3 regions of the Peribacillus sp. B-H-3 genome follow, and region 2 is predicted to be linked to each of the others. Evidence: a T-box and tRNA genes for the amino acid it is inferred to sense, from the RefSeq annotation. Region 2 holds a T-box; the other regions hold tRNA genes.
What was found. The T-box of region 2 lies ahead of metG (methionine--tRNA ligase). A T-box ahead of a tRNA ligase gene usually reads a tRNA of that ligase, here a tRNA-Met.

Region 1 (9,587 bases), 1.3 Mb from region 2:
TCGCCAGCCAGCAGCAATACCGGAAAATCAAACGTGCCAAGCTTTTCCCACCAAGAGGGCTGTGCACCTGTTCCCATCCCAGTCAAGCTGTTTGCAAGTCCAATGGCTCTATTAGAAAGCCTTTGATTCCTGATTTCCTGCTGTACAGCTTTCGGCAGGCTTTTTTGAGTAGTAAACAAGGGGATGTTTTCCCAATAATCCACAAAATGCTCCAATCCTTCATTCAAAATCATTTGAGACAATTTCTTGTCCGCCATGATTCTTTTTGTTCTTTCCATTTCCTCTTTGAGGCCTGGAGACGCACTTTCAAGTATCAGCTTATCAATTCGTTCCGGATACAGTGCAGCAAAACTTAATGCAAGCCGCCCACCCATAGAATAGCCCAGTACACTTACTTTTTCTGCATTCAGCTGGTCAAGAATCTCCTTTAGGTCATCGGCCGCCTTTTTTGCTTCATAGCGAGCGGAATCTTCAGGCGAATCTGTTTCTCCATGGCCAATAATGTCGACAAGTATCAGCTTGCATTTTGAACTGAGAACGGGAATAAGAAATTTCCAGCTGTCAAGATTGCCTGTAAATCCATGCAGAAGCAAAAGTGGCTCTCCCTCTCCCGCTACCTCAACATGGTATTCGACATCCTGACAGGAAATCCTCAAGAATTCTCCCCTGAATTGGCATTTTTTATTTCCTGGGAAACAAAATTCCACAAATCCCGATGCTTTAAGACATTGGTTTCCCTTAATGTAGGAACTTCGATAATTTTCAAACCCGGTATATCAAAAGATTCTGTAAGAGTTTTTGAGAAATGCTCCCAACTCTCAACCTTTGCATAATTGGCTCCATATAATTGGGCAGCATGCGAGAAATCCAATCCATGCGGAGTGCCGAATAAAACTTCAAAATTTTCTTTTTCACTGGACTGGGGAAGAAACGAAAAGATTCCTCCTCCATCATTATTAATAAGCAGCACTGTTAAATTTTGTTTTTGAAGCTTAGCTGCAAGGAACCCGTTCATATCATGGAAAAAGCTTAAATCACCAATAGCCAGAACTGTGTTTTGCGATACTGTACTAACGCCGATAGCAGTTGATACGACACCGTCAATTCCGTTGGCACCCCGATTTGCAAGCGTCCTTATTCCTTTTGAATTGTTAAAAAAGAATGTGTCCAAGTCCCGGATAGGCATGCTGTTACCGACAAACAAAGTGGAATGCTCTGGAAGGAGATCACTTAAAAGCAAAAACAGCTTTCCTTCATTAAGCTCATGGTCATCTCCTATTGCCAAAAGGGCATTTCTGACCTTTTCATTCAGTGATACCATGGATTCAAGAAAATTCCGGTCTTCTTTTTCATCAATCCTCCGCAGCATATCATGGCAAAAGGAAACTTCATCGCAGTAAATCATATCTGTAGCCATGCCTGCAGGCTCTCTCCAGCCTGCTCCGCCGTCCACAACCATATGCCTTGCGCTTGTTTGTTTTTTTATAAATTGCAAAAGCGGTTTTGAAACAGGCATGGCTCCAAACCGCAAAATCAGATCAGGCTTGCAGGTTTCTGAAATTTCACCAAAACGCAAGAAGGTATCATATGTATCCACAATCAGCTCTTTGCTATGGTCCCCGCTTCTAAGCTGTGACAACGGATCTGCAAATACGGGAAAACCAAGCTTGCCTGCAAGTGAAAGGATAGCATCCTTAGTTGTTTCATACTTTAATTCACCGCAAATGATGATGCCTGATTCTGATTCGTTAAATACCTGTGCAATCCTATCCACCTGTCCTGGCGAGAGTGCAAGCGCCCCGCTGTCTATCATAACGGCTGCCTCGCGTTCTTCCTCGCTCTCCCATTGCTCCTTTGCCATCGAAAGATCAGGAACAAGCGGTTCACGCAGCGGAAAGTTTAAATGAACGGGTCCAGACGGTTCGTTTGCTGCCGCGGCTATGGCACGGGCAGAAACATTCCTAGCGTACTTAACCATTTGATCTGTATTCTCTGGCAAAGCCATTTCTACGAACCATTTCACATGCTTGCCATATAAATTGATTTGGTCGATGGCCTGAGGGGCTCCCACGCTTCGCAGCTCATGGGGACGGTCCGCTGTTAAAACAATCAGCGGAACTCTTGAATAATAGGCTTCTATAATCGCCGGATAATAATTGGCTGTCGCCGTACCTGATGTGCACAGCATTGCAACTGGCTCATTAAGGGCTTTTGCGAGGCCCAGAGCAAAAAAGCCTGCTGATCTTTCATCGACATTAATATGCACGGTAATATCCGGATGTTCTACAAGCAGCATTGCAAGCGGTGTTGATCTGGATCCAGGGCTCACTACAGCGTGTTTCACATGATTTTGTGCTAATTCATCAACAAAAGCAGCAGCATATGCTGTCAGTGCTTCACGGTCATTCATGAAGGTTTCCTCCTAATGCGCTTAACATCGGGTTAAATTTAATGGATGTTTCCTGGTACTCGCTTTCCGGTGAAGAATCCTCTACTACTCCGCATCCTGCAAAAAGAGATGCTTCATTTCCCTGTATTAACCCGGATCGTATTCCCACAGCAAATTCGCCATTCCCATAAGAATCTGCCCATCCAATCGGCCCAGCATACAATCCGCGCTCGAGCAGCTCGATTTCCCTGATTCTGGTGACTGCTTTTTCTTTTGGCAGTCCGCCTAAGGCTGGTGTCGGATGAAGCTTATCAATCACAGAAAAAACCGATACGCCCGGGTCACATTCACCTGTTACTGGTGTATACAAATGCTGGATATGCCTTATTTTCATAAGCTCAGGTTTTTCAGGTATATATACCCTGTCGCATACCGAATTTATTGCTTTAGAAATCATGGATACAACATATTGATGCTCAATTAAATTTTTTTGGTCACAAAGAAGCTCAGCCCCCAGGCGCTCGTCCTCTTCTTCTGTTTTACCTCTAGCAATTGTCCCTGCAAGGCATGCAGAATAAAGCTGGCCCTTTCTTTTCTTGATCAGCCTCTCAGGAGTAGCACCTATGAAGCAGTCACTGCCCGACTCCAAGCTGAATATAAAGCTTGCAGTCTGCTCAGCCATCAGCTTTTCAAGTATGGCTTCAGAAAAAATCGCATCCTGAAAAACCAGGCGCATCTCTCTGGCCAGCACAATTTTATCAAGATCTGTTTTTTTAAGTTCCTCTACGGCTTCGGCCACTGTTTTCTTCCATTCTTCCGGCTGGATCTCTGTTTGTGAAAGAAGCTCATTGCCAGAAAAGCTGCGGCGGCCCAGGCTTTCATAAATATATTTTTCCCGTTCATTTATCAAATCAATAAAATGATCTGCACTATCTTCTGGCGAACAAATAAGATTGGCGGTTAAGTAGGCTTCCCCTTCACAAATGCTTAGCATAAAGGCAGGAATATACAGTAAATGATCCCCGAATTGATCCCAAAGCATAGAGCTGCTTTTTTGGTAATCAAACGAAAAACCTCCAAACAGCAAAGGGCCAGTCGCAGCAGCATCTGCTGTTCCGATCTTAACAGCATTGCCCAGCAGGTCTGACCATCCGGACTCAATTTCCTTAAAGCGTGCAGCATTAGCCGCACCCTGAAGTTTTTCAACTTTACCTAAACCAATAATGGTAGTTTCTTTGGTAGGATCCTGCCAAAAGAAGCGTTCACCTGCATATCGTTCTCTTCCAGCTTGATAAAATGAAAGGGGGTTGATAACATCTATTTTTTTTACTTCGCTGAACAGCACATTTTGATTAGTTTCCTGTGCCTTTTTTAAGGCCTCATTTAATCCAAAAAGAAGTTCAGACTGCTGTGAGATAGCCAAAAAAATCACCCCGAATGTACATTTTAAAAGCTTTTCAAACCTATTTAAAGATACACCTCAATTTATCTCCCTGTCAATTATTCCACCTTGTTCATAGCCTCTTCTGACTGCTTTATTCCTTATTATTATATTCTTCCTCAAATACAGAACTAAAATTCTTTATCAGCAGGAAATTTGTTCGTTTGCATTGACACCTGCATGATGTTTTCCTACACTTAAGCTGTATGCCATTTTTTATAGCGCCTTATATCGGGGGTTATTCATAAATCAAAACTAGGAGAGAAATTATGCAAAATAAAGATCATCAAAATCCCGGGGCTATCCGGCCTGAAAAGCGCAGCTGGAAGATCTGGTGGGAATTAATTCGTCCACATACATTGACGGCTGGATTTGTGCCCGTCTTAATAGGCACAGCACTTGCCTTGCAGACAGAACGTGTTAATGTAGTGCTGTTCGCTGCAATGCTGATTGCCTCATTACTTATCCAAAGTGCGACTAATTTGTTTAATGAGTACTATGATTTTAAAAGAGGACTGGATAATGAGAAATCAGTCGGCATCGGCGGAGGAATAGTCCGCCACGGCATGAGCCCTCAATTCATCCTGAACCTCGCCCTTGCCTTATACGGACTTGCCCTGCTTCTTGGCATCTATATTTGTGCTGTGTCATCCTGGTGGATTGCTGCAGTCGGGCTTGTCTGCATGGCAGTCGGCTATTTATACACCGGCGGGCCGCTTCCAATATCCTCCACTCCTTTCGGGGAGCTGATGTCAGGATTATTCATGGGTTTCTTGATCATATTAATATCCTTTTACATCCAAACTGGAACCGTTTCAAAAATGACTGTACTGGTCGCTATCCCAAGCGGCATATTGGTGGGACTGATTAATTTCGCCAATAACATACGCGATCATGATGGTGATAAAGCAAACGGACGAAAAACACTTGCTATATTAATGGGGCAAAAAAAATCCATCACATTTATGGGCATTATGTTCACATTCGCTTATCTTTGGGTCATCGGACTATGTGCAGCCGGAATCGTTTCACCGTGGCTTTTGCTTGTCATCCTAAGTGTGCCTAAAGCCGTCAAAGCCATTAAAGGGTTCATGGGCAAAACCATTGCCAAAGAAATGGTGCCTGCCATGATAGCAACTGCTCAAACAAACACGATATTCGGCTTATTATTATCTGCCGGTTTATTTATAAGCTATTTTCTATAAAATAAATCCCCGTCCCCATGCACATGCATGGGGATTTTTTCCTTTTAAAATTCGAGGGCCATAGACAGGCTGCCTGGGAATGCCCATTCATCTAAAAAATAGGAAGCACCCAAGAGTTTGCATTTTGATGATAATGATTGATATTAATTGCATAAAACTTTCCTTGTTTTCAATACTCAATATTCGGGTATTTAATCCTTACACTCAAAAAAATATGTTCGACCAACTATTAAGGAGCGGATAATCTATGGCTACAAATGAGCAAATTAATTCATTAAAAAATGAACTGCTTACACTAAAAGAGCAGCTTGAACAAAGAGTTGAAAATGATCATGAAACAGTTTTGGATAAAAGCGAAAAAGAATCTGTAGGTGAACTGTCTTCATATGACAACCACCCTGGTGATCTGGGCACAGAGCTATTTGAAATTGAGCGGGAAAAAGCACTGGACAGCCATGCTGAGACTGAGATTGAAAAGGTTAATGCTGCACTCTCCGCAATCAGTAAAGGAACATACGGCACCTGTAAAACCTGCGGCACAGAAATACCTTATGAGCGCTTAGAGGCAGTGCCTTCCACATTATATTGTGTAGAGCATACACCTGAACAGCATACCGCTTCAGATCGGCCTGTAGAGGAAAATCTGCTGATTCCATCTAAAGGAGACAGCTTTGAAAACAGGCACAGAGGCGATACAAATGAAAAGGAAGACAGCTTTGGCGAAGTAGCACGCTTCGGAACATCTGAAACACCTTCGGATTTTACAGGCGATAACGAAAACTTTGATTCTTTATATAAAGAGGAAGACGAAACAAATGGCTTTACCGAGGAATACGAAGGGTTTCTAGGAAATGATATAGAAGGCAAAAATAAAAAAGTGTATCCCACAAAAAGAGAAGAAAAATATGAACAAAGACTGGACGATGAAAATATGGAATCTCAGCTGGGAGACATTCCATATAAACGGAAGGACAGCTATGTAGATAAAAAATAGACATATATACAGGGGGTGATAACTTACGTTGTCACCCCCTGTATTATGAAATTCAATTCGCGTATATTGATGGGAAACCGATCCATTTTTTGATTCATGCCCGCATTTTATCTTGTTTCTCGTACAGCTTTAAATCTCTAAAAAGCCGCTGGAAAACCCATAGAGAACGATTTTGAATACCTTGATCCCGATTGCTGCAGTGCCTTGGCGGCTTCTCAATTTTTTGTATCCTGAAGTTTCTTATTGTCTGATGGCTTTAATACAAAACTTCTTGGAAGCAAATTGTGCGGGACCCAGCATTTATTATAGAAGCAAAAAATAGGCCAGATTCCATTTATCTTAAATGGAATCTGGCCTCACTATATCCATGGACGTAAGCATTCAGTAAATGAAAAAAAGATGTATACAGTGAATGTATACATCTTTTAATATGACCCATACGGGATTCGAACCCGTGTTACCGCCGTGAAAGGGCGGTGTCTTAACCGCTTGACCAATGGGCCAGTGGCGGAGAAGGAGGGATTTGAACCCTCGCGCCGCTTACGCGACCTACACCCTTAGCAGGGGCGCCTCTTCAGCCTCTTGAGTACTTCCCCATGGCTCCGCAGGTAGGACTCGAACCTACGACCGTTCGGTTAACAGCCGAATGCTCTACCACTGAGCTACTGCGGAATGGTGGGCCTAAATGGACTCGAACCATCGACCTCACGCTTATCAGGCGTGCGCTCTAACCAGCTGAGCTATAGGCCCATATTTGGAGCGGGTAGAGGGAATCGAACCCTCGACATCAGCTTGGAAGGCTGAGGTTTTACCACTAAACTACACCCGCGATATATGGGGCGGATGATGGGAATCGAACCCACGAATGTCGGAACCACAATCCGATGCGTTAACCACTTCGCCACAACCGCCACAGTTATTTAATATATAATGGTGGCTCGGGACGGAATCGAACCGCCGACACAAGGATTTTCAGTCCTTTGCTCTACCGACTGAGCTACCGAGCCAATGGGTAATATGTATAACATATCATTTGAATCTAGTAAAAATGGCGGTCCCGACGGGAATCGAACCCGCGATCTCCTGCGTGACAGGCAGGCATGTTAACCGCTACACCACGGGACCTAATGATTGCGGGGACAGGATTTGAACCTGCGACCTTCGGGTTATGAGCCCGACGAGCTACCAGACTGCTCCACCCCGCGACAATAAGAATGCTTCATATTCTGTCAATAAATAATGGAGGAGGAAGAGGGATTCGAACCCCCGCGGGCTTTGACACCCCTGTCGGTTTTCAAGACCGATCCCTTCAGCCAGACTTGGGTATTCCTCCGTGTTGAAGATGGTGGACCTTGTAGGACTCGAACCTACGACCGGACGGTTATGAGCCGTCTGCTCTAACCAGCTGAGCTAAAGGTCCTTATATTTTGGTAGCGGCAGAGGGGATCGAACCCCCGACCTCACGGGTATGAACCGTACGCTCTAGCCAGCTGAGCTACGCCGCCAAATAAAATATAGGATAATGATATGGTGGAGCCTAGCGGGATCGAACCGCTGACCTCCTGCGTGCAAGGCAGGCGCTCTCCCAGCTGAGCTAAGGCCCCATTTTAAAAAAATCACATGGTCGGGAAGACAGGATTCGAACCTGCGACCCCTTGGTCCCAAACCAAGTGCTCTACCAAGCTGAGCTACTTCCCGTAATATGGCGCGCCCGAAAGGAGTCGAACCCATAACCTTCTGATCCGTAGTCAGACGCTCTATCCAATTGAGCTACGGGCGCATATAAATGGTGCCGAGGACCGGAATCGAACCGGTACGGTAGTCACCTACCGCAGGATTTTAAGTCCTGTGCGTCTGCCAGTTCCGCCACCCCGGCATTACGAAAAGTGGAGCGGAAGACGGGATTCGAACCCGCGACCCCAACCTTGGCAAGGTTGTATTCTACCACTGAACTACTTCCGCATTGTGATGCGGGTGAAGGGACTTGAACCCCCACGCCTTGCGGCGCCAGATCCTAAGTCTGGTGCGTCTGCCAATTCCGCCACACCCGCATATGAATGGTGAGCCATGAAGGATTCGAACCTTCGACCCTCTGATTAAAAGTCAGATGCTCTACCAACTGAGCTAATGGCTCAAACAAATAAGATGGAAATAATGTTCGAACGATAGCTCGTACAAAATTTTATGAAGATGGTGCCGGCAAGAGGACTTGAACCCCCAACCTACTGATTACAAGTCAGTTGCTCTACCAATTGAGCTACACCGGCAGGTGAAATAATATGGTGGAGGATGACGGGATCGAACCGCCGACCCTCTGCTTGTAAGGCAGATGCTCTCCCAGCTGAGCTAATCCTCCATAATTATAAGCTTGGCGGCGTCCTACTCTCACAGGGGGAGAACCCCCAACTACCATCGGCGCTGAAGAGCTTAACTGCCGTGTTCGGAATGGGAACGGGTGTGACCTCTTCGCTATCGCCACCAAACATTTTCTCGAAAGACATATATTATTATATATCTTTTTTTGAGATTTTGCAAGAACTTTTTTTGTTCTTTCAAAACTAGATAATAGAGAAGGTTGAACGCGTCATTTTGGTTAAGTCCTCGATCGATTAGTATCTGTCAGCTGCACGTGTCACCACGCTTCCACCTCAGACCTATCAACCTGATCATCTTTCAGGGATCTTACTAGCTTGCGCTATGGGAAATCTCATCTTGAGGGGGGCTTCATGCTTAGATGCTTTCAGCACTTATCCCGTCCGCACGTAGCTACCCAGCTATGCCTTTGGCAAGACAACTGGTACACCAGCGGTGCGTCCATCCCGGTCCTCTCGTACTAAGGACAGCTCCTCTCAAATTTCCTGCGCCCACGACGGATAGGGACCGAACTGTCTCACGACGTTCTGAACCCAGCTCGCGTACCGCTTTAATGGGCGAACAGCCCAACCCTTGGGACCGACTACAGCCCCAGGATGCGATGAGCCGACATCGAGGTGCCAAACCTCCCCGTCGATGTGGACTCTTGGGGGAGATAAGCCTGTTATCCCCGGGGTAGCTTTTATCCGTTGAGCGATGGCCCTTCCATGCGGAACCACCGGATCACTAAGCCCGACTTTCGTCCCTGCTCGACTTGTAGGTCTCGCAGTCAAGCTCCCTTGTGCCTTTACACTCTGCGAATGATTTCCAACCATTCTGAGGGAACCTTTGGGCGCCTCCGTTACTCTTTAGGAGGCGACCGCCCCAGTCAAACTGCCCACCTGACACTGTCTCCCGCCCCGATCAGGGGCGCGGGTTAGAATTTCAATACAGCCAGGGTAGTATCCCACCGACGCCTCCACCGAAGCTGGCGCTCCGGCTTCTCAGGCTCCTACCTATCCTGTACAAGCTGTACCAAAATTCAATATCAGGCTGCAGTAAAGCTCCACGGGGTCTTTCCGTCCTGTCGCGGGTAACCTGCATCTTCACAGGTACTATAATTTCACCGAGTCTCTCGTTGAGACAGTGCCCAGATCGTTACACCTTTCGTGCGGGTCGGAACTTACCCGACAAGGAATTTCGCTA
Region 2 (9,587 bases):
AGCTATATTTGATAGTGATTTAAAAGTGTTTACACCAGTCAAATAATAAGGGGGGAAATGTATGGAAAAAGGGACTTTTGCAAAATATACAAGTAAAATCTTTAGGGTCAGTAATATTGATGGAGATAGTATAAGATTAGTTAGTGAAGATAAAGTGGATTTGAACAATGGGTTTAAGGAAAAAATTTATCCTAGTAACTATAAAGATAGTGCTAACTTACCCAGGCTATATATCAAGGAAATGAATAAGGTTGAACTTGATGAAATTTATGAAGTTGATTACAAGGCAAAGTACAGAGGAAATATATATAATTTAAATTTTAATAAAGAAGGATCACAATTTAGACTAGGTACTACTAATGCGGAACTTGCAAGGCAAAATGGATTTGAACGTACAGATAAATACTACTATGAAAAAATAGTAGATCAGGATGAGATTGAAGTTTTAGAATTGATAAAAAAACTATAATGTTAAGAAATTTATTATTGATAGATAATTGAGGTTATATGCTTTTGTGTAATGATGGGACCATCGTCACCAAATGATTTGATATTACAAATAAGCTCTTTGGGATTAACGATCTCTGAAGAGCTTTTTTTCAGTGGTACGTTTCTCCTTTGATTCTCATGCATGTCTAATAGAAATAAAATCTAGGCTGAAGCTTACAAGAATACATAAAGATTTAAAAAGCATTATGAATACTTCGTGTACATTATGCTTTGGATAACACATGAATGACACAGATCGTGGCGATAAATAATTCATAACATGAAAGGATAGGCTTTTGCTATCTGGACTTATAAATTTTGGGTTGTATTTTTACTAGAGACGGTCGTAAAATACTCGCTATTCGTTTAAAAAGCGTTACACGAATTTTAATTACTGTAACGGGAAGGACTCAATATGGAAAAAAGGTTGTTGTGTTAACAAGCACATTCTTCTAGATACTCTTTTTCACTGTAATCCAGGAGATAATCTGAAACAATGTATTATTTAGTGAACATACAATAATTATTTGTTTTGAGAATCGAGTGCTCATGATGGTTATACCACTTTGCAGAACAGTCCGCGTTATCGTGTTTGGAAAAGGAAAAAAAGAAAGAGAAGTGTATTTTAATACTCGATGTAGTATCTGATATTAAGAAGAAAGAACCGATACGATGATCAACAAGCCTTGTTCGAGTTGCTTTTGATGTTGACTTATGGAAAAATATTGAATAGAATATTTGTAATTATAAAATAAAGACAATGAAGAGAAAAAGTAAAATGGATTCGTTTTTGACAGAGAGCTTCGGTAGCTGAAAAGAAGCAAAAACATTCATTTGAACAATGGTCTCTGAGTTTCGTACTGAAAATACTATTGTATTAGTAGGATACGACGAGATTTGGCACTCGTTAGCATTGTCACAGTATAAGAGTGATATTACTCAGTACTTGTTGAGGCAAATGGTGTGAATCATTTGCGAAAAAAGGTGGTACCACGGGAATTAAACCTCGTCCTTAACGTTGTTAAGGGCGGGGTTTTTTGTTTTTATTCTTATTAATTTAGGAGGTCTAAATTATGGCTGTTTTTATTGGCGGTGCGTGGCCTTACGCAAATGGTTCATTACATCTTGGCCACATTTCTAGTTTGTTGCCTGGAGATATTTTGGCAAGGTATTACCGTTTAAAAGGAGAACAGGTTTTATACGTATCAGGAAGCGATTGTAATTGTACACCAATAACAATCAGGGCAAAACAGGAAGATCTCACACCAAAGGAAATTGCTAATCGATATCATCAAGAATTTGTTGGGTGCTTTTCAAAGCTAGGGTTTTCTTATGATACTTATACAAGGACCGATACAGTGCACCACCATAAAATCGTCCAAGAGATTTTTTTGAAACTGCTTGATAAGGGACTTATCTATAAAAAGGAAATTGAGCAAACATATTGCGAATATGATCAGCAATTTTTACCTGATCGGTATGTTGAGGGAACTTGTCCAAACTGTGGAGCAACCGCCCGAGGTGATCAATGTGATAATTGTTCCACCGTTTTAGAACCGCTTGAGCTGCTTGATAGAAAATGCAAAATTTGTGATAATCCACCTACTACAAGGAAAACGCAGCATTTTTACTTTTCATTAAGTTTATTCCAGAAGGTTTTAGAAAATTATACAGAAGAGGCTAAGGACAAACATCTATGGAGAGATAATGCAAATTCATTAACCCTAAGATATTTAAAAGAAGGGTTGCAGGACCGGCCGGTTTCAAGGGATTTGCCTATTGGGGTAAGTGTTCCGGTTCCTGGATATGAAGATAAGAAAATTTATGTTTGGATTGAAGCAGTATCGGGCTATTACACTGCAGCAAGCTATGGGCAAAGGAAACTAAAAGAGATGACTCAGCTTTTTGGAATTCAAGTACCACTTCTTATTACGTACACGGAAAAGATAATATTCCTTTCCATTCAATAATATGGGCAGGGATTTTGGCCGGATTGGGAAAAGAACCTTTGCCAACTCATATAGTATCGAATGAGTATCTGACATTGGAAAAGAAGAAACTGTCCACTAGCAGAAATTGGGCTGTTTGGGTCCCTGATATTCTAAATAGATATGAACCTGATTCTATACGTTATTTTTTAACAATCAACGCTCCAGAAAGCCGAGATGCCGACTTTTCCTGGAAAGAATTCATTTATAGCCATAATAGTGAACTGTTAGGGGCTTATGGAAACTTTGTCAATAGGACGTTGAAATTCATTCAAAAGTCGTTTGATGGTGTCATCCCTGAAAAATCCGCCACTTCCACTTTTATTGAAAGAGTTAACTTATTATACGACGAAGTAGGACAATTCATTGAATCAGCATCCTTTAAGCAGGCACTGGAAAAAACATTTGAACTTGTTAGATACGCTAATAAATATTTCGATGAACAGCAACCTTGGAAACAGGTAAACGAGGATAAGGACTCTTGCCTACAAACATTAGGAAATTGCATTTACTTAATCGGAAATTTAGCGAATGTATTGACCCCGTTTCTTCCTTTTTCCAGTGAAAAGGTCAAAAGAATGTTAAATATAACTGTTGCCAGTTGGAAATCGTTTTTAATTCCACCTTATTCTATATCAAATGTTGAACCCCTTTTTGAGCGGATCGATACTTCGAAAATTGATGAAGAGTTAGATAAATTAAGCAGCAAACCGTATAATTGAAAAGAATTTTAAAAACCTTGCATATTTTCGGCTTATAGATAATTTGGGGTATTGAACACAAGCACCCATTCGTATTATAAGATCAGCCAGATATTTCTGGTTGATCATTTTTTATATCGATAGCCGGGGTAGAACGTAAGCACCCGTGGGACTAGACATAGATCCCCGTTAACTAAACAGTTCGCCCCCTGCTTGTAGAAAAACGATTGAGGCTGGTTGGGACAAAGATCCCGAATAATAAGCGAAGCTGTCACACTACAAGAAGGATTAGGGGTACCGGTTAATTTCCTAGGAGGAGGAGATTTTAGAATGAATCCAGTAATAGGTCTGGATGTCGCAAAAGGTGAAAGTCAGGTTCAAGCATACTTGGAAAAGAAAAAGCCTTTCTTGTCCCATTTCCAAAACGTTTTTAGACGTAGGATATTCTTTTAAAGTAAGCAAAGAGACGAAGGAATATAAGTCACCAAAAACACCCCTATATTCAGGAAAAACTTGATCTAAGATAGCCTGAAATTGTAATTTTGTTTGTACATAGATACCCGTAATATTATAGTGTTGTCTAGTAAGATTGCGCAAATTTAATAATTGGATGCCTCTTTTCTTATACGGCTCTACATCCTCCTTACTTTTAGAATACCAAAAACATTTATCAAGATTAGAAGCCGAGATAGATGTTTTGGCAAAAGAATTACAAGAATATAAGATAATCAATCCCTGGTATGGTGAAAAAATCGCGGCAACGATCATTTCCCAAATTGGAGAAATTGATCGGTTTAATCATCCCAAAAAGCTAGTGGCCTTTGCCGGGATTGATCCTAGGGTTTTTGAATCTGGTAGATTTAAAGGCACGGTAAACCGAATAACCAAAAGAGGATCAAGCAGACTTCGACACGCCTTATATATGGCTGTACGCTGCGCCATTCGTGATTGTCGCAAAAAGAAAACCACTGATGAGATCATCCCTCGTAACAAAAGGTTACGGGAGTTTTATGATAAAAAACGAGAAGAAGGAAAACCCTTTAAAGTCGCCGTTATAGCTTGTGCCAATAAACTTTTACAATGGATTTATACGCTTTTAAAAAGCAATACAACTTTCCAGGATACAGCTTAGATTATATGTCTAACTAAATAATGAAAAACCTTCCAAACGAATATCTAGGAAGGTTATTTGGCATGTTCTTTTTTAGTATAACATTAGAGATTTAATGTTTTAACTGAAAAATGTTGACAAACTATTAGCTGTTTAGTTCATTAAGCAAAATAAATAATTATGCCTTCTCTTTTTATAATTTACTTTTAGCTAATTCCTCCCAATCTTCAAAGGACAGCTTATCAGTAATATGTTTTAAAGCATTAGGAACTTCAACAGAACACATCATTTCCAAACTGTTACCATCAGGGTCTTCAAAGTAAACGGAAGCATTTTCTTGATATGGTCGAATAAATGGCTCAATAGATTTTCTACTACCAAATGGCACGACTTTTACTTGAATAGAATCTAACCATTTTAAAGATTCTTTTAAATTTTCATATGAAACTCGAAAAGCAATATGTCGTAAGGAAGGATGGTATGGCGTTTGATACTCATTTCCTTCCCACAAACCTAACCAACTTTTTCCTTTTTCAATCAAAAAAAAAGCAGTTTCTTCATCACGCCATGCAAGTTCCAAACCCAGCCTTTTATAAAACTCCAATGAAACATCTAAATTTTTTACTGGCAAATGTGCTTCAAATATTCCTTCTATCAAGTTCTCAACCCCTCTACAATTATGAATATATTACCAATTATAGATAAACGCATGTTTTATACAACTAATCTGCCCGTTAGTGTCAACCTTCACAAACTTATTTTTATTTTAGGCACTTTTCGTATAGATTGTTGCTTTTAAATGAGGTTAAAAAAAATTTACTTTTTATGGTAGTATGTTTACAAGAGTTTTTCCTGCTAACAAACACGTTTATACAGTATTCAATATTCAGTTACATAAAAAAGGGGATAATTATGAGGTTATCATTAGGACGTGTTTCATTGAGCGAAAGTGAACTAAAGTCTATCTTAACTGAACTTAAAAATGAAAAATGTCATTGGCAAGACGTAGATAAAACTTCCGTTTTAAAGTCGATGTTAGAGCATATTGGTTCTACGGATAGCGAACTCCGTGACCAGTTGATTTATACTTCTTTTTATAAATTAATTATTGAGAGTAATCAAATTGAAACTCAACTATTAACCGAACTCTTAGATACTTGTATGGAACTAATGTTTAAAGGTATCGGCGAAAAGGAAACCGACACCGTGTTCACAAGAGCATTTTCAACCCTTTTAGTAGCATTAATACTTAACAGGGATAATCAAGAAAATTTTTTATCCTCAAGCAAAGTAAATAGCATTAAAGAGGAGTTAATGAAGTACATTTACCTTGAGAAAGATTTAAGAGGGTATGTCGCCGGGAAAGGATGGGCTCACAGTGTCGCCCATGTAGCTGACACTTTTGAAATGTTGGTGAAGAATCCAAAGCTAGATAAAGAAGATTATCCTGAAATATTAAGAGTGTTATGGAGTAAAGTTCTTATATCAAGTAGTGTCTATGTTCACGATGAAGATGAAAGGTTATTAATCCCTATTCTTGAAATGCTAGAAAGGGGGTTGAATGCAGCAGATATAGAAGAATTACTACAACACTTACCGAATGAATTAAAAATTCAAAAGGAACAGATTGAAAAAGAAAAGTATTGGTTATTAGTATTTAATATCAAAACATTTTTAAAGAGTTTTTACATTAAAATTAACGGTAATCCTAAACTACTGCAACTTCAGAAGAAAATTGAACATAGGTTGGCAAGAATCTTTTGAGAGAGTACATTTGCGTTTTGTAATTAATCGTCATACGTTTTTGTAGAATTGAGTATAAGCCGGTTCTTATAGAATGGGCTGTATTTTATTTATACCTCACGCAAGAATTTCACTGTAATATGATTAGAATTTTGGCAGGAACTGAGCAACATTTGATTTATCTGTTCTTTTTCAGCTATTTTTTTTTGCCTTTCTCAAGAAAGCTAAACCAGTAGAGGTAATTGTCCGAATACTATGATGAAGCGAATATTACCGCCGTCCGACATTTGTTATTGGAGATACGACTATCGCGGGAGTACATTCAAAAGAAACTTTGGAACAAATAATAAAGGATGAATTGGATAAACAAAAGCCTGTTATTTTAATGGAAGGCATGGCCTGCGGTATTGACGGCTGTTAATTAATTCAACAATGGAACATACTATACATGATTTGGAATATGGAAGGAGTTTACATTATGGCAAACAAAGATTTACTGTTTGAAACGGTGACATTAGGTAGCATAACACTAGACAATCGGGTGGGTGTTGCCCCAATGACACGAACAAGTGCTACACCAGAAGGAGTAGCGACTGACCAAATGGTTGATTATTATGCGAAATTTGCTCGGGGGGGATTTGGTTTAATCATAACCGAGGGAACATATCCAGATAATACTTATAGTCAAGGGTATTTTGATCAACCCGGTATCATAGACAACGAACAAGTAAAGGCTTGGAAGAAGGTTACGGATGCTGTTCATCAAGAGGGTGGGAGAATATTTGTTCAATTGATGCACGCGGGTGCCTTATCTCAAGGAAACCGATTTGTAAGTGACACGTTAGGACCATCAGCAGTTCAACCAAAAGGACAGCAAATGAAAGTTTATGGTGGGGATGGAACATTCCCATTACCAAAAGAAGCGACAAAGGAGGATATTACGGAGATAATTAAAGGGTTTGTTGAGGCATCAAAGAATGCTAAAGAGGCTGGTTTTGATGGAATTGAAATTCACGGGGCCAATGGGTATATCCTTGATCAGTTCTTGACGGATTATACAAATAAAAGAACTGATGAATATGGTGGAACTACAGAAAATCGTGTTCGTTTATTGGTGGAAGTTTCAAGTGTAGTGCGTGAAGTAGTTGGAAAGGAATATCCAATTGGTATTAGAATTTCTCAGGGGAAAATAAATGACTATTATCATAAGTGGGCCGATAAAGAAAAAGATGCCGAAATTATTTTTGGTCAGTTAGGACAAGCAGGACTAGATTTTATCCATGTAACAGAATTTGAAGCATGGCAACCTGCATTCCCTGAAGGTGAAGGAACAGACGCAACAGATTCAGCCTTTGGAGATGGACCTACTCTTGCAGCGTTAGCTAAAAAGTATGGCAAATTACCTGTTATCGCAAACGGGAGCCTTCATGACCCCAAAAAAGCAAAAGAGATTATAGAAAAAGGTGAAGCAGATGTTATCACTTTAGGTCGTGGAGCTCTTGCCAACGATGACTGGGCAAATAAAGTGAAAAATGGAGAACAACCAGAAGAATTTGTACCGGAAAAAGTATTAAGTCCAAATGCTAAAATTAAAGAATTTGAATTTTGAATATTCTCCATCAACTGTGCTTACTTGAAAAAGCCAAATTAAAAAGTTGATTCCTGTAGTTTAAGGAATCAACTTTTTTAAGTTTAAATTGCTTAGCGTCTAAAATTTTCAAAATGTTGGCGTTACCGCATTAAGAAAAATAGAATTTGATCCATATTTTCAGATGAAGGAATAAGAGGTGGCAAATTCAATGAAGAAGCATGGAAATAGACAGGGTGGGCTTACAGAAGATGTTGGCTCACCTTTCGTCTGTCTAAATTGATTTTTGGTAGTGCTGAACACAAGCTGAATATGGAGGTCAGATATTGTTAAGGTACTAATTCACTGATGAAGAGTATTTAGTTGATCCTAGACTTGTAGTTGCAATGAATTTTAAAGGTAAAGCTATTTCAGGAACTAATGATGCAGGCTGGGAGAGAAATGCAAAAAAATTTTAATACATTACTTAAAAGTAATCCAGAGTTTTAAAGTGCCGACAATACGACTTGATAAAGAGAGGTCGAGTTCAATTGTTGATGAACAATTTATAAAACATTTTCCACAGTATAAGAGGTATATAAAAGATCCCATGAGGCATCACCATATAGGAGAAGGTGGTCAAGCTGTAGCTTTACCAATAAGCTTCCATCCCAGTTATGTTGGTATTCATAGAAAAGGAATGGGGAATCACTGGTATAGATGATGAAATTTCAACTAGATTAGAAACTTTTATAAATAATTTAAGAGGTGAGAAGACGATACTACCAGAAGAATTTAATGATAAATGGGATGTTAACAAAGATGGCCCACCAATTATATTTAATAAAAAAATTTAATGAGCGCAAATTTTTTGGATGAAGTGAAGAGGTATTTTTCTATATATGCCAGAAAAGTTACAAAAATATTATTATTTGGGATCAACTGGTTCTGGCGATCCGATATGTATTATTGAGAAACAAGAAAATATAGTGTCTCTTAATAATAGTGATAATTATAAAGAAGTATTTTTTAATTCTTCTATAAATCAAATAATTATTTATAAATAAACGGGTAAAATTGATTAAAGAAAATAGATAGAAAAACTATAATAACAGCTTCAGCCAGTAAAGCCCAAGGTTCTTCAGCAGACCGAAAAAGGCATCTACGGGCTCACCGCCGCCTTTGACTGGGAGAGGCCATCACAGGAAGGGACTTTTTAGGAAACAAGCTGACAGACGAACAAAAGCAGCAAAGCCTCACCCAGGCACTCAGCATAATCGGACTTGGGGCAGCAGAGAGATTCATCGGCAGTAAGCCAGCGAATATCCCATTCAACACAAACAATACGCCCAAGCCACAGTGAAAAATACTTCAAAGACACTCCAGGAAATAGGCAAACAGATCGGAAAAGTGGATGTCCCAGTTGGAGTAAAGGATTTTGCACATTTATACAAATAATTCTTTAATATTATTGTTAGAGACCGATATATTGATAAGAGATATTAGAATAACTATTTTTATCAAAAAAATACCAATTGATAGTATTTCTAATTGTTATTAATTATGCAAACAGATTAGATGATCTTATATGCTCCATTGTTGGGTCATTTTATTTGAGGGATATGGAAAATTCAATCTCATTTTCCGTTGGTAGCAGGACCAAAAAGTTGTTCATAATGTAAATCACATATGGTGGTTTCTTGAAGGTCAACTGAGATAAAACATTCGGGAAAGTAAGGGATATGAGCATGAAATGGTTTATTAATCTTAAAACTTCAGTAAAATTAATTTCATCATTTGTATTAATGAGTATTATTCTAGGCGCCGTTGGGATTTATGGTTTAACAAACTTAAGCAAATCAAATGAAAATCTAAATTTCATGTATAAAGAACAAGTTATTCCTATTAGTAAACTAGGTTCTACTGAAACTGCGTATCAGAGAATCAGAGTAAACATTCGTGATTTAGTTATGGTGGCAAAAACACCT
Region 3 (9,587 bases), 1.8 Mb from region 2:
GCAGAGATATTTATGCATGTATAGGTGCTGCTTAACTTCCGTTTCTTTTGCTTGTAAAGCTAAGATCCGTAAAACAAAGAGCGCTTATGTGATTGAATAAGGGTATTTTGTAAAAGAATAATAGCTTGGCTAAAGTACTTTCAGGTGTTTAATAAACAGGTCCTGCACATCATAAAATAATTATCGTAAAAAATCATTTTTAGTATTGACCATTCATTATTTCGATGTTATATTTATATACGTCGCTAGGGGACATCAAGTTCTGAAGCGTCAAAAAATGTTTTACTAAAAAAGTTTTTCAAAAAGTTGTTGACAGTTAACTTGCTTGTATGGTAAGATAATCAAGTCGCTTCCGAGAGAAACGATAGAGAAATTGCTCTTTGAAAACTGAACAAAACTAAGCGCCAACGTTTTAAAATAGTGAGCACACACTCTAAAAGCAAATGAGCAAGTCAAACATTTCTTCGGAGAGTTTGATCCTGGCTCAGGACGAACGCTGGCGGCGTGCCTAATACATGCAAGTCGAGCGAATGGATGGGAGCTTGCTCCCTGAAGTTAGCGGCGGACGGGTGAGTAACACGTGGGCAACCTGCCTGTAAGACTGGGATAACTTCGGGAAACCGGAGCTAATACCGGATACGTTCTTTCCTCGCATGAGGAAAGATGGAAAGACGGTTTCGGCTGTCACTTACAGATGGGCCCGCGGCGCATTAGCTAGTTGGTGAGGTAATGGCTCACCAAGGCCACGATGCGTAGCCGACCTGAGAGGGTGATCGGCCACACTGGGACTGAGACACGGCCCAGACTCCTACGGGAGGCAGCAGTAGGGAATCTTCCGCAATGGACGAAAGTCTGACGGAGCAACGCCGCGTGAGCGAAGAAGGCCTTCGGGTCGTAAAGCTCTGTTGTTAGGGAAGAACAAGTGCCAGAGTAACTGCTGGCACCTTGACGGTACCTAACCAGAAAGCCACGGCTAACTACGTGCCAGCAGCCGCGGTAATACGTAGGTGGCAAGCGTTGTCCGGAATTATTGGGCGTAAAGCGCGCGCAGGTGGTTCCTTAAGTCTGATGTGAAAGCCCACGGCTCAACCGTGGAGGGTCATTGGAAACTGGGGGACTTGAGTGCAGAAGAGGAAAGTGGAATTCCAAGTGTAGCGGTGAAATGCGTAGAGATTTGGAGGAACACCAGTGGCGAAGGCGACTTTCTGGTCTGTAACTGACACTGAGGCGCGAAAGCGTGGGGAGCAAACAGGATTAGATACCCTGGTAGTCCACGCCGTAAACGATGAGTGCTAAGTGTTAGAGGGTTTCCGCCCTTTAGTGCTGCAGCTAACGCATTAAGCACTCCGCCTGGGGAGTACGGCCGCAAGGCTGAAACTCAAAGGAATTGACGGGGGCCCGCACAAGCGGTGGAGCATGTGGTTTAATTCGAAGCAACGCGAAGAACCTTACCAGGTCTTGACATCCTCTGACAACCCTAGAGATAGGGCGTTCCCCTTCGGGGGACAGAGTGACAGGTGGTGCATGGTTGTCGTCAGCTCGTGTCGTGAGATGTTGGGTTAAGTCCCGCAACGAGCGCAACCCTTGATCTTAGTTGCCAGCATTCAGTTGGGCACTCTAAGGTGACTGCCGGTGACAAACCGGAGGAAGGTGGGGATGACGTCAAATCATCATGCCCCTTATGACCTGGGCTACACACGTGCTACAATGGATGGTACAAAGGGCAGCAAAGCCGCGAGGCCGAGCAAATCCCATAAAGCCATTCTCAGTTCGGATTGCAGGCTGCAACTCGCCTGCATGAAGCCGGAATCGCTAGTAATCGCGGATCAGCATGCCGCGGTGAATACGTTCCCGGGCCTTGTACACACCGCCCGTCACACCACGAGAGTTTGTAACACCCGAAGTCGGTGGGGTAACCTTTATGGAGCCAGCCGCCTAAGGTGGGACAGATGATTGGGGTGAAGTCGTAACAAGGTAGCCGTATCGGAAGGTGCGGCTGGATCACCTCCTTTCTAAGGAAAATAACGTTCGCTTACGTTTTGTTCAGTTTTGAAAGAAGCAATTCTTTCAGAACTTTGTTCTTTGAAAACTAGATAATAGATAGAAGGCAAATTTTTGCGTCAATCTTTTCAAAAACATACCATGTTTATGGTTAAGTTAGAAAGGGCGCACGGTGGATGCCTTGGCACTAGGAGCCGATGAAGGACGGGACTAACACCGATATGCTTCGGGGAGCTGTAAGTAAGCTTTGATCCGGAGATTTCCGAATGGGGAAACCCACTGTTCGTAATGGAACAGTATCTTTACCTGAATACATAGGGTACTGAAGGCAGACCCGGGGAACTGAAACATCTAAGTACCCGGAGGAAGAGAAAGCAAATGCGATTTCCTGAGTAGCGGCGAGCGAAACGGAATTAGCCCAAACCAAGAGGCTTGCCTCTTGGGGTTGTAGGACACTCAACATGGAGTTACAAAGGAACGGGGTAAATGAAGAGGCTTGGAAAAGCCCGTCAGAGAAGGTAATAACCCTGTAGTTGAAACTTCGTTCCCTCCTGAGTGGATCCTGAGTACGGCGGGACACGAGAAATCCCGTCGGAAGCAGGGAGGACCATCTCCCAAGGCTAAATACTCCCTAGTGACCGATAGTGAACCAGTACCGTGAGGGAAAGGTGAAAAGCACCCCGGAAGGGGAGTGAAATAGATCCTGAAACCGTGTGCCTACAAGTAGTCAGAGCCCGTTAATGGGTAATGGCGTGCCTTTTGTAGAATGAACCGGCGAGTTACGATTTCATGCAAGGTTAAGTTGAGAAGACGGAGCCGCAGCGAAAGCGAGTCTGAATAGGGCGAATGAGTATGAGGTCGTAGACCCGAAACCAGGTGATCTACCCATGTCCAGGGTGAAGTTCAGGTAACACTGAATGGAGGCCCGAACCCACGCACGTTGAAAAGTGCGGGGATGAGGTGTGGGTAGCGGAGAAATTCCAATCGAACCTGGAGATAGCTGGTTCTCTCCGAAATAGCTTTAGGGCTAGCCTCATAATGAGAGTCTTGGAGGTAGAGCACTGATTGGACTAGGGGCCCTCATCGGGTTACCGAATTCAGTCAAACTCCGAATGCCAAAGACTTATTTATGGGAGTCAGACTGCGAGTGATAAGATCCGTAGTCAAAAGGGAAACAGCCCAGACCACCAGCTAAGGTCCCAAAGTATACGTTAAGTGGAAAAGGATGTGGAGTTGCTTAGACAACCAGGATGTTGGCTTAGAAGCAGCCACCATTTAAAGAGTGCGTAATAGCTCACTGGTCGAGTGACTCCGCGCCGAAAATGTACCGGGGCTAAACGTATCACCGAAGCTGTGGATTGACACCTCTGGTGTCAGTGGTAGGAGAGCGTTCTAAGGGCGTTGAAGCTAGACCGGAAGGACTGGTGGAGCGCTTAGAAGTGAGAATGCCGGTATGAGTAGCGAAAGAAGGGTGAGAATCCCTTCCACCGAATGCCTAAGGTTTCCTGAGGAAGGCTCGTCCGCTCAGGGTTAGTCAGGACCTAAGCTGAGGCCGAAAGGCGTAGGCGATGGACAACAGGTTGATATTCCTGTACCACCTATTCATCGTTTGAACGATGGGGGGACGCAGGAGGATAGGGTAAGCGCGCTGTTGGATATGCGCGTCCAAGCAGTTAGGCCGGAAACGAGGCAAATCCCGTTTCCATGAAGGCGGAGCTGTGATGGCGAGGGAAATATAGTACCGAAGTTCCTGATTCCACACTGCCAAGAAAAGCCTCTAGTGAGATGAAAGGTGCCTGTACCGCAAACCGACACAGGTAGGCGAGGAGAGAATCCTAAGGTGTTCGAGAGAACTCTCGTTAAGGAACTCGGCAAAATGACCCCGTAACTTCGGGAGAAGGGGTGCTTTTTAGGGTGAATAGCCCGGAAAAGCCGCAGTGAATAGGCCCAGGCGACTGTTTAGCAAAAACACAGGTCTCTGCGAAGCCGCAAGGCGAAGTATAGGGGCTGACACCTGCCCGGTGCTGGAAGGTTAAGGGGAGAGGTTAGCGCAAGCGAAGCTTTGAACCGAAGCCCCAGTAAACGGCGGCCGTAACTATAACGGTCCTAAGGTAGCGAAATTCCTTGTCGGGTAAGTTCCGACCCGCACGAAAGGTGTAACGATCTGGGCACTGTCTCAACGAGAGACTCGGTGAAATTATAGTACCTGTGAAGATGCAGGTTACCCGCGACAGGACGGAAAGACCCCGTGGAGCTTTACTGCAGCCTGATATTGAATTTTGGTACAGCTTGTACAGGATAGGTAGGAGCCTGAGAAGCCGGAGCGCCAGCTTCGGTGGAGGCGTCGGTGGGATACTACCCTGGCTGTATTGAAATTCTAACCCGCGCCCCTGATCGGGGCGGGAGACAGTGTCAGGTGGGCAGTTTGACTGGGGCGGTCGCCTCCTAAAGAGTAACGGAGGCGCCCAAAGGTTCCCTCAGAATGGTTGGAAATCATTCGCAGAGTGTAAAGGCACAAGGGAGCTTGACTGCGAGACCTACAAGTCGAGCAGGGACGAAAGTCGGGCTTAGTGATCCGGTGGTTCCGCATGGAAGGGCCATCGCTCAACGGATAAAAGCTACCCCGGGGATAACAGGCTTATCTCCCCCAAGAGTCCACATCGACGGGGAGGTTTGGCACCTCGATGTCGGCTCATCGCATCCTGGGGCTGTAGTCGGTCCCAAGGGTTGGGCTGTTCGCCCATTAAAGCGGTACGCGAGCTGGGTTCAGAACGTCGTGAGACAGTTCGGTCCCTATCCGTCGTGGGCGCAGGAAATTTGAGAGGAGCTGTCCTTAGTACGAGAGGACCGGGATGGACGCACCGCTGGTGTACCAGTTGTCTTGCCAAAGGCATAGCTGGGTAGCTACGTGCGGACGGGATAAGTGCTGAAAGCATCTAAGCATGAAGCCCCCCTCAAGATGAGATTTCCCATAGCGCAAGCTAGTAAGATCCCTGAAAGATGATCAGGTTGATAGGTCTGAGGTGGAAGCGTGGTGACACGTGCAGCTGACAGATACTAATCGATCGAGGACTTAACCAAAATGACGCGTAAAACCTTCACTATTATCTAGTTTTGAAAGAACAAAAAAGTTCTTGCAAAATAATTAAATAAGGTATATAATAATATATGTCTTATGGAAAATGTTTGGTGACGATAGCGAAGAGGTCACACCCGTTCCCATTCCGAACACGGCAGTTAAGCTCTTCAGCGCCGATGGTAGTTGGGGGTTCTCCCCCTGTGAGAGTAGGACGTCGCCAAGCTGGTATTATTCCGCAGTAGCTCAGTGGTAGAGCATTCGGCTGTTAACCGAACGGTCGTAGGTTCGAGTCCTACCTGCGGAGCCATATGGAGAGCTGTCCGAGTGGCCGAAGGAGCACGATTGGAAATCGTGTAGACGGGTACCCCTGTCTCAAGGGTTCAAATCCCTTGCTCTCCGCCATTATACCTGGCCCGTTGGTCAAGCGGTTAAGACACCGCCCTTTCACGGCGGTAACACGGGTTCGAATCCCGTACGGGTCACCATTTACATACTGGAGGATTAGCTCAGCTGGGAGAGCATCTGCCTTACAAGCAGAGGGTCGGCGGTTCGATCCCGTCATCCTCCACCATAATTTTTGATGAAACATTTATATTATCGCGGGGTGGAGCAGTCTGGTAGCTCGTCGGGCTCATAACCCGAAGGTCGCAGGTTCAAATCCTGTCCCCGCAATCTGGTCCCGTGGTGTAGCGGTTAACATGCCTGCCTGTCACGCAGGAGATCGCGGGTTCGATTCCCGTCGGGACCGCCATTTTAAAAATTCAATATAGCTGTAATTAATAATGGCTCGGTAGCTCAGTCGGTAGAGCAAAGGACTGAAAATCCTTGTGTCGGCGGTTCGATTCCGTCCCGAGCCACCATTCACTTAATTATGTGGAGGGGTAGCGAAGTGGCTAAACGCGGCGGACTGTAAATCCGCTCCTTTGGGTTCGGCAGTTCGAATCTGCCCCCCTCCACCATCTATAGGGGCATAGTTTAAAGGTAGAACAGAGGTCTCCAAAACCTCCGGTGTGGGTTCGATTCCTACTGCCCCTGCCAATTTTAAAATAATGGCGATTGTGGCGAAGTGGTTAACGCATCGGATTGTGGTTCCGACATTCGTGGGTTCGATTCCCATCAGTCGCCCCATTTATAACATAAATTGTTACTCAGTTGAATATAATGATATTGGGCTATAGCCAAGCGGTAAGGCAACGGACTTTGACTCCGTCATGCGTTGGTTCGAATCCAGCTAGCCCAGCCATCATGCGGAAGTAGTTCAGTGGTAGAATACAACCTTGCCAAGGTTGGGGTCGCGGGTTCGAATCCCGTCTTCCGCTCCAATATTTAAGGCGGCATAGCCAAGAGGAAAGGCAGAGGTCTGCAAAACCTTTACCACCGGTTCGAATCCGGTTGCCGCCTCCAAATTACATGCCGGTGTGGCGGAATTGGCAGACGCGCACGACTCAAAATCGTGTTCCTTCTGGAGTGCCGGTTCGACCCCGGCCACCGGTATCATGAAACAGCCAAGAGTGCTGTTGTATCAAGGTCTTACACTTAATTGTGTAAGACCTTTTTTCATTTTTCTCACACTACAGATTTGACACTAATAATGTGCGGAGGTCATGTGCGGTGAGTAAACGAAGAACTTGGCTGACATACCAATACATAGGAGGAATGATGATGGAAGTAAAGCATAAATATGAATTCACTGTAAATGGAATGGAAATTACATTAAAGGATAAATCTCATGCGGGCATCTTCCGTCAGTTCTGGTCATACTTCATGAATCTTGATGTGAACAAAACTATTATTTGTTTTGGTACCGGTTCCTAGAACTGAACAAAAAAATTCCTTCACTATGCAGAACGAAAGAAATGTTACTGCTTTCTTGTCAGAGACCGACTTTTACAACCGTTCAAAACATTAGAGATGTGGGTTAATTTCAGTTCAATGAATACCAACTCTTCATACAGAGATAAAGTCTACTTTATCAATATAAAAAAATACCGCTATTAGGCGGTATTTATGATTCCTAATATTTATATATGGACTTCACTGATTAAAGAATGAGTATTTCCTTCTGTGTCTTTAAAAAAGGTCATCCATGTTTCAGTTTGTTCCATTTTTGCAACTATATGTGGTTCGTCAATAAAATAAACGCCTTTTTCAATTAATTCTTCGTGAGCTTCTTTAATATTCTCAACTTGAAAATATATGACAGAACCTGATTGAGTAAAATCTTCTTTTTCAGGAAGGCTAAGAAGAAGGCGAGTACCATTACAATCAAAGAATGCCATAGAGTCTGTGCTGAATAGAAAAGGAAGTTTTAATAAATCTTTGTAAAAACCAACTGCTTTTTCTAAATTTTTTACGGGTATTCCTATTTGTCCGACCTTCTGAATAGAATTTGCAATCATTGAAAACAACTCCTTAATTTTATTCTATCTAAATTTTTTGAATATAAAATATATAATGGTAAATATACCAATAATTTTATTGTACTGTCTAGGTAAAAATATCCAAAAAAGAGGACCAAAAAAGTCCTCAACTAATTTAATACTATAGGCACAATCTTTCAGAACACAGCCTTTAAATAAGAAAAGGGTACGAAATTAAGTTGAATGAAAAAAAAAGACAAAGTACTCGCAATACCCTGCCTCCAAACATTTTAAATCGATAATCACATAAAACTAAATATGGAATTTTCCCTACCCTTATAGAATCGAAAAAAAATTCGATGTTGCAAGGTGTCTTTAGTATTACCAGCACAAGTTAATAGACAAAACAAAGGAAAAAATAGATGATTTTAAGCAGGAGAAAACTGTTCTACAATTCGATTTTTCTAGCATTATCGACAGTGAAAAGTTAGTACCGTTTACTGTGGATCTGCCAAAATAATGCACTAGCATCTATTATGTCCACATGCACTTTGTGTTGCAGCAAAATATAGTTAGAAACCCGAGGACAGCGTACATTTTGGTTAGCTGTCTTTTTTTATGGCAAGAGAGAACATTAAATCTAGATACTGTCTATATTATCCTTATTCAAGGGAACTATATAACCAATTAACTTAATGATGTCAGGAGCAGGGGGGATTAATAATGAAAGTACTGTCGATGATCCAGCCTTGGGCAAGCTTATTTGTCCTTAGGGAAGCCAAATATGAAACAAGGACTTGGAGAACGCATTATCGGGGTCCTCTTGCTATTCATACGAGCAAAAAAGTAGATAAGCCCGCCTGTAGACTGGATGGAGTTGCCGAGCTGCTGGCTAAGCATGGGTATACAGAAGATAACCTGCCGACCGGAATGATAATTGGAGTCTGCAAGCTGAAAAACTGTTTGAAAATAGAAGAAAACAATGGAAACTGGGCGGTCTTAGAAGATAGTCGGGTTATTTCAGGGAACGACTTGTTTTTAGGGGATTACAGAGTTGGCGGCTATGCCTGGGAAATTGAGGACATGCGGATGCTCGATGAATATATTCCTGCAAAAGGGCAGCTTGGGCTGTGGGAGTTTAGCGGAAAGATATAAGTATCAAACCATAGTGGCACTGAATCTGGAAATTCTATGCTGGTGTGTATCTATGAACAGATAAGATTGCTGTTATATCAAAGCTTCTCACTTTATGTGAGGTGCTTTTTTATTTGTTTGGAAACAACAAAATACTAACAAAAGTCATAGACATAATAGATGGGCGTAACCTGTGAGAAACATGGTCACAAAAGGATTCTTATTAATTTCTTGAGAAAGAAGGCGAAGTCAGATATTTAGTGAACTCAGGGCTGCATAGTGGTACTAAGAGTCAAAAAATATCTTGTAGGAATGAAACTTTAAAAATTTGATCGGCAGGATATCCTTGGTTGATTAGTGGGTTATTTGTAAGATATTTTGAAGAAAACAATTTTCTACATTCTAATTCCACTTCCTTGTTGTATAATTATAAGAAAAAATTGGAAATTGGATTATGATATAGTATTAATTTTTGAAAATAATTCAGAATAGTAATTTACATTTAAAATCACTAACTAAATCTAAAGCACAGCAATTTATATAAGGGGGATTCATATGGAATTAGAAAGAAATACCTTAAGACAGCCTTTTTATAAAAACAAGAAAATCATTCTACCAATAACAGCAATCATTTTAGCAATTATTTTCTACTCAGTAGGCTACAGTTCGGCTAAAACAAAAATTGATGGTAAAAAGACCAGCTACGATCAAGTGGTTTCAAAGTTTAAGAGTAAGGAATCTAAGCTTAAAAATATTGATGAAAAAATTGATGCAGCTGGGATAAAATTAGCTGATGTTGAATCACAGATCCAAGATAAACAAGATGAATATGATGCAGCGTTAACAAGCATTGCTAAAAAGGCACAAGCTGAACAGAAACTCAAAGATATAAACAGTCAGATTTCAGGCAGGAAATCTGAAGTAACAAAGTTGAATAAACAAATTGATGCTAAGCATAATGAATTAGCAACTGCTACTAGTCAAGTAAAAGCAGCAAAAGGCAAACCAAAGTT

Region 1: it encodes a tRNA-Met, which carries the amino acid that the T-box ahead of metG (methionine--tRNA ligase) is inferred to sense. The anticodon was not compared.
Region 3: it encodes a tRNA-Met, which carries the amino acid that the T-box ahead of metG (methionine--tRNA ligase) is inferred to sense. The anticodon was not compared.

What each region holds. Positions count from the first base shown of each region.
Region 1 covers NZ_CP183879.1:4,382,294-4,391,880, forward strand. The annotation lists gene menH (2-succinyl-6-hydroxy-2,4-cyclohexadiene-1-carboxylate synthase) at 1-650, opposite strand, end outside; gene menD (2-succinyl-5-enolpyruvyl-6-hydroxy-3-cyclohexene-1-carboxylic-acid synthase) at 653-2,410, opposite strand; gene ACN6MY_RS21805 (isochorismate synthase) at 2,403-3,821, opposite strand; gene ACN6MY_RS21810 (1,4-dihydroxy-2-naphthoate polyprenyltransferase) at 4,100-5,035, shown strand; gene ACN6MY_RS21815 (TraR/DksA C4-type zinc finger protein) at 5,283-6,029, shown strand; tRNA gene ACN6MY_RS21820 (tRNA-Glu) at 6,461-6,532, opposite strand; tRNA gene ACN6MY_RS21825 (tRNA-Ser) at 6,535-6,625, opposite strand; tRNA gene ACN6MY_RS21830 (tRNA-Asn) at 6,627-6,701, opposite strand; tRNA gene ACN6MY_RS21835 (tRNA-Ile) at 6,703-6,779, opposite strand; tRNA gene ACN6MY_RS21840 (tRNA-Gly) at 6,785-6,858, opposite strand; tRNA gene ACN6MY_RS21845 (tRNA-His) at 6,865-6,940, opposite strand; tRNA gene ACN6MY_RS21850 (tRNA-Phe) at 6,961-7,036, opposite strand; tRNA gene ACN6MY_RS21855 (tRNA-Asp) at 7,079-7,154, opposite strand; tRNA gene ACN6MY_RS21860 (tRNA-Met) at 7,161-7,234, opposite strand; tRNA gene ACN6MY_RS21865 (tRNA-Ser) at 7,270-7,362, opposite strand; tRNA gene ACN6MY_RS21870 (tRNA-Ile) at 7,373-7,449, opposite strand; tRNA gene ACN6MY_RS21875 (tRNA-Met) at 7,458-7,534, opposite strand; tRNA gene ACN6MY_RS21880 (tRNA-Ala) at 7,558-7,633, opposite strand; tRNA gene ACN6MY_RS21885 (tRNA-Pro) at 7,651-7,727, opposite strand; tRNA gene ACN6MY_RS21890 (tRNA-Arg) at 7,733-7,809, opposite strand; tRNA gene ACN6MY_RS21895 (tRNA-Leu) at 7,817-7,905, opposite strand; tRNA gene ACN6MY_RS21900 (tRNA-Gly) at 7,917-7,991, opposite strand; tRNA gene ACN6MY_RS21905 (tRNA-Leu) at 7,999-8,080, opposite strand; tRNA gene ACN6MY_RS21910 (tRNA-Lys) at 8,088-8,163, opposite strand; tRNA gene ACN6MY_RS21915 (tRNA-Thr) at 8,221-8,296, opposite strand; tRNA gene ACN6MY_RS21920 (tRNA-Val) at 8,310-8,385, opposite strand; rRNA gene rrf (5S ribosomal RNA) at 8,396-8,512, opposite strand; rRNA gene ACN6MY_RS21930 (23S ribosomal RNA) at 8,619-9,587, opposite strand, start outside.
Region 2 covers NZ_CP183879.1:3,128,665-3,138,251, reverse strand. The annotation lists gene ACN6MY_RS15610 (hypothetical protein) at 1-46, shown strand, start outside; gene ACN6MY_RS15605 (hypothetical protein) at 62-469, shown strand; T-box leader at 1,241-1,506, shown strand; partial or broken gene metG (methionine--tRNA ligase) at 1,563-3,199, shown strand; partial or broken gene ACN6MY_RS15595 (IS110 family transposase) at 3,578-3,823, opposite strand; partial or broken gene ACN6MY_RS15590 (transposase) at 3,825-4,310, shown strand; gene ACN6MY_RS15585 (VOC family protein) at 4,483-4,947, opposite strand; gene ACN6MY_RS15580 (DUF2785 domain-containing protein) at 5,229-6,053, shown strand; partial or broken gene ACN6MY_RS15575 (IS1595 family transposase) at 6,143-6,285, opposite strand; gene ACN6MY_RS15570 (NADH:flavin oxidoreductase) at 6,511-7,641, shown strand; gene ACN6MY_RS15565 (hypothetical protein) at 8,111-8,323, shown strand; partial or broken gene ACN6MY_RS15560 (hypothetical protein) at 8,379-8,648, shown strand; gene ACN6MY_RS15555 (methyl-accepting chemotaxis protein) at 9,348-9,587, shown strand, end outside.
Region 3 covers NZ_CP183879.1:1,280,992-1,290,578, forward strand. The annotation lists rRNA gene ACN6MY_RS06290 (16S ribosomal RNA) at 462-2,012, shown strand; rRNA gene ACN6MY_RS06295 (23S ribosomal RNA) at 2,151-5,082, shown strand; rRNA gene rrf (5S ribosomal RNA) at 5,187-5,303, shown strand; tRNA gene ACN6MY_RS06305 (tRNA-Asn) at 5,313-5,387, shown strand; tRNA gene ACN6MY_RS06310 (tRNA-Ser) at 5,391-5,482, shown strand; tRNA gene ACN6MY_RS06315 (tRNA-Glu) at 5,491-5,565, shown strand; tRNA gene ACN6MY_RS06320 (tRNA-Val) at 5,576-5,651, shown strand; tRNA gene ACN6MY_RS06325 (tRNA-Met) at 5,679-5,752, shown strand; tRNA gene ACN6MY_RS06330 (tRNA-Asp) at 5,756-5,831, shown strand; tRNA gene ACN6MY_RS06335 (tRNA-Phe) at 5,865-5,940, shown strand; tRNA gene ACN6MY_RS06340 (tRNA-Tyr) at 5,956-6,039, shown strand; tRNA gene ACN6MY_RS06345 (tRNA-Trp) at 6,045-6,118, shown strand; tRNA gene ACN6MY_RS06350 (tRNA-His) at 6,133-6,208, shown strand; tRNA gene ACN6MY_RS06355 (tRNA-Gln) at 6,249-6,323, shown strand; tRNA gene ACN6MY_RS06360 (tRNA-Gly) at 6,328-6,402, shown strand; tRNA gene ACN6MY_RS06365 (tRNA-Cys) at 6,411-6,484, shown strand; tRNA gene ACN6MY_RS06370 (tRNA-Leu) at 6,493-6,574, shown strand; gene ACN6MY_RS06375 (hypothetical protein) at 6,692-6,895, shown strand; partial or broken gene ACN6MY_RS06380 (IS1595 family transposase) at 6,871-7,002, shown strand; gene ACN6MY_RS06385 (VOC family protein) at 7,102-7,479, opposite strand; gene ACN6MY_RS06390 (ASCH domain-containing protein) at 8,164-8,595, shown strand; gene ACN6MY_RS06395 (hypothetical protein) at 9,130-9,587, shown strand, end outside.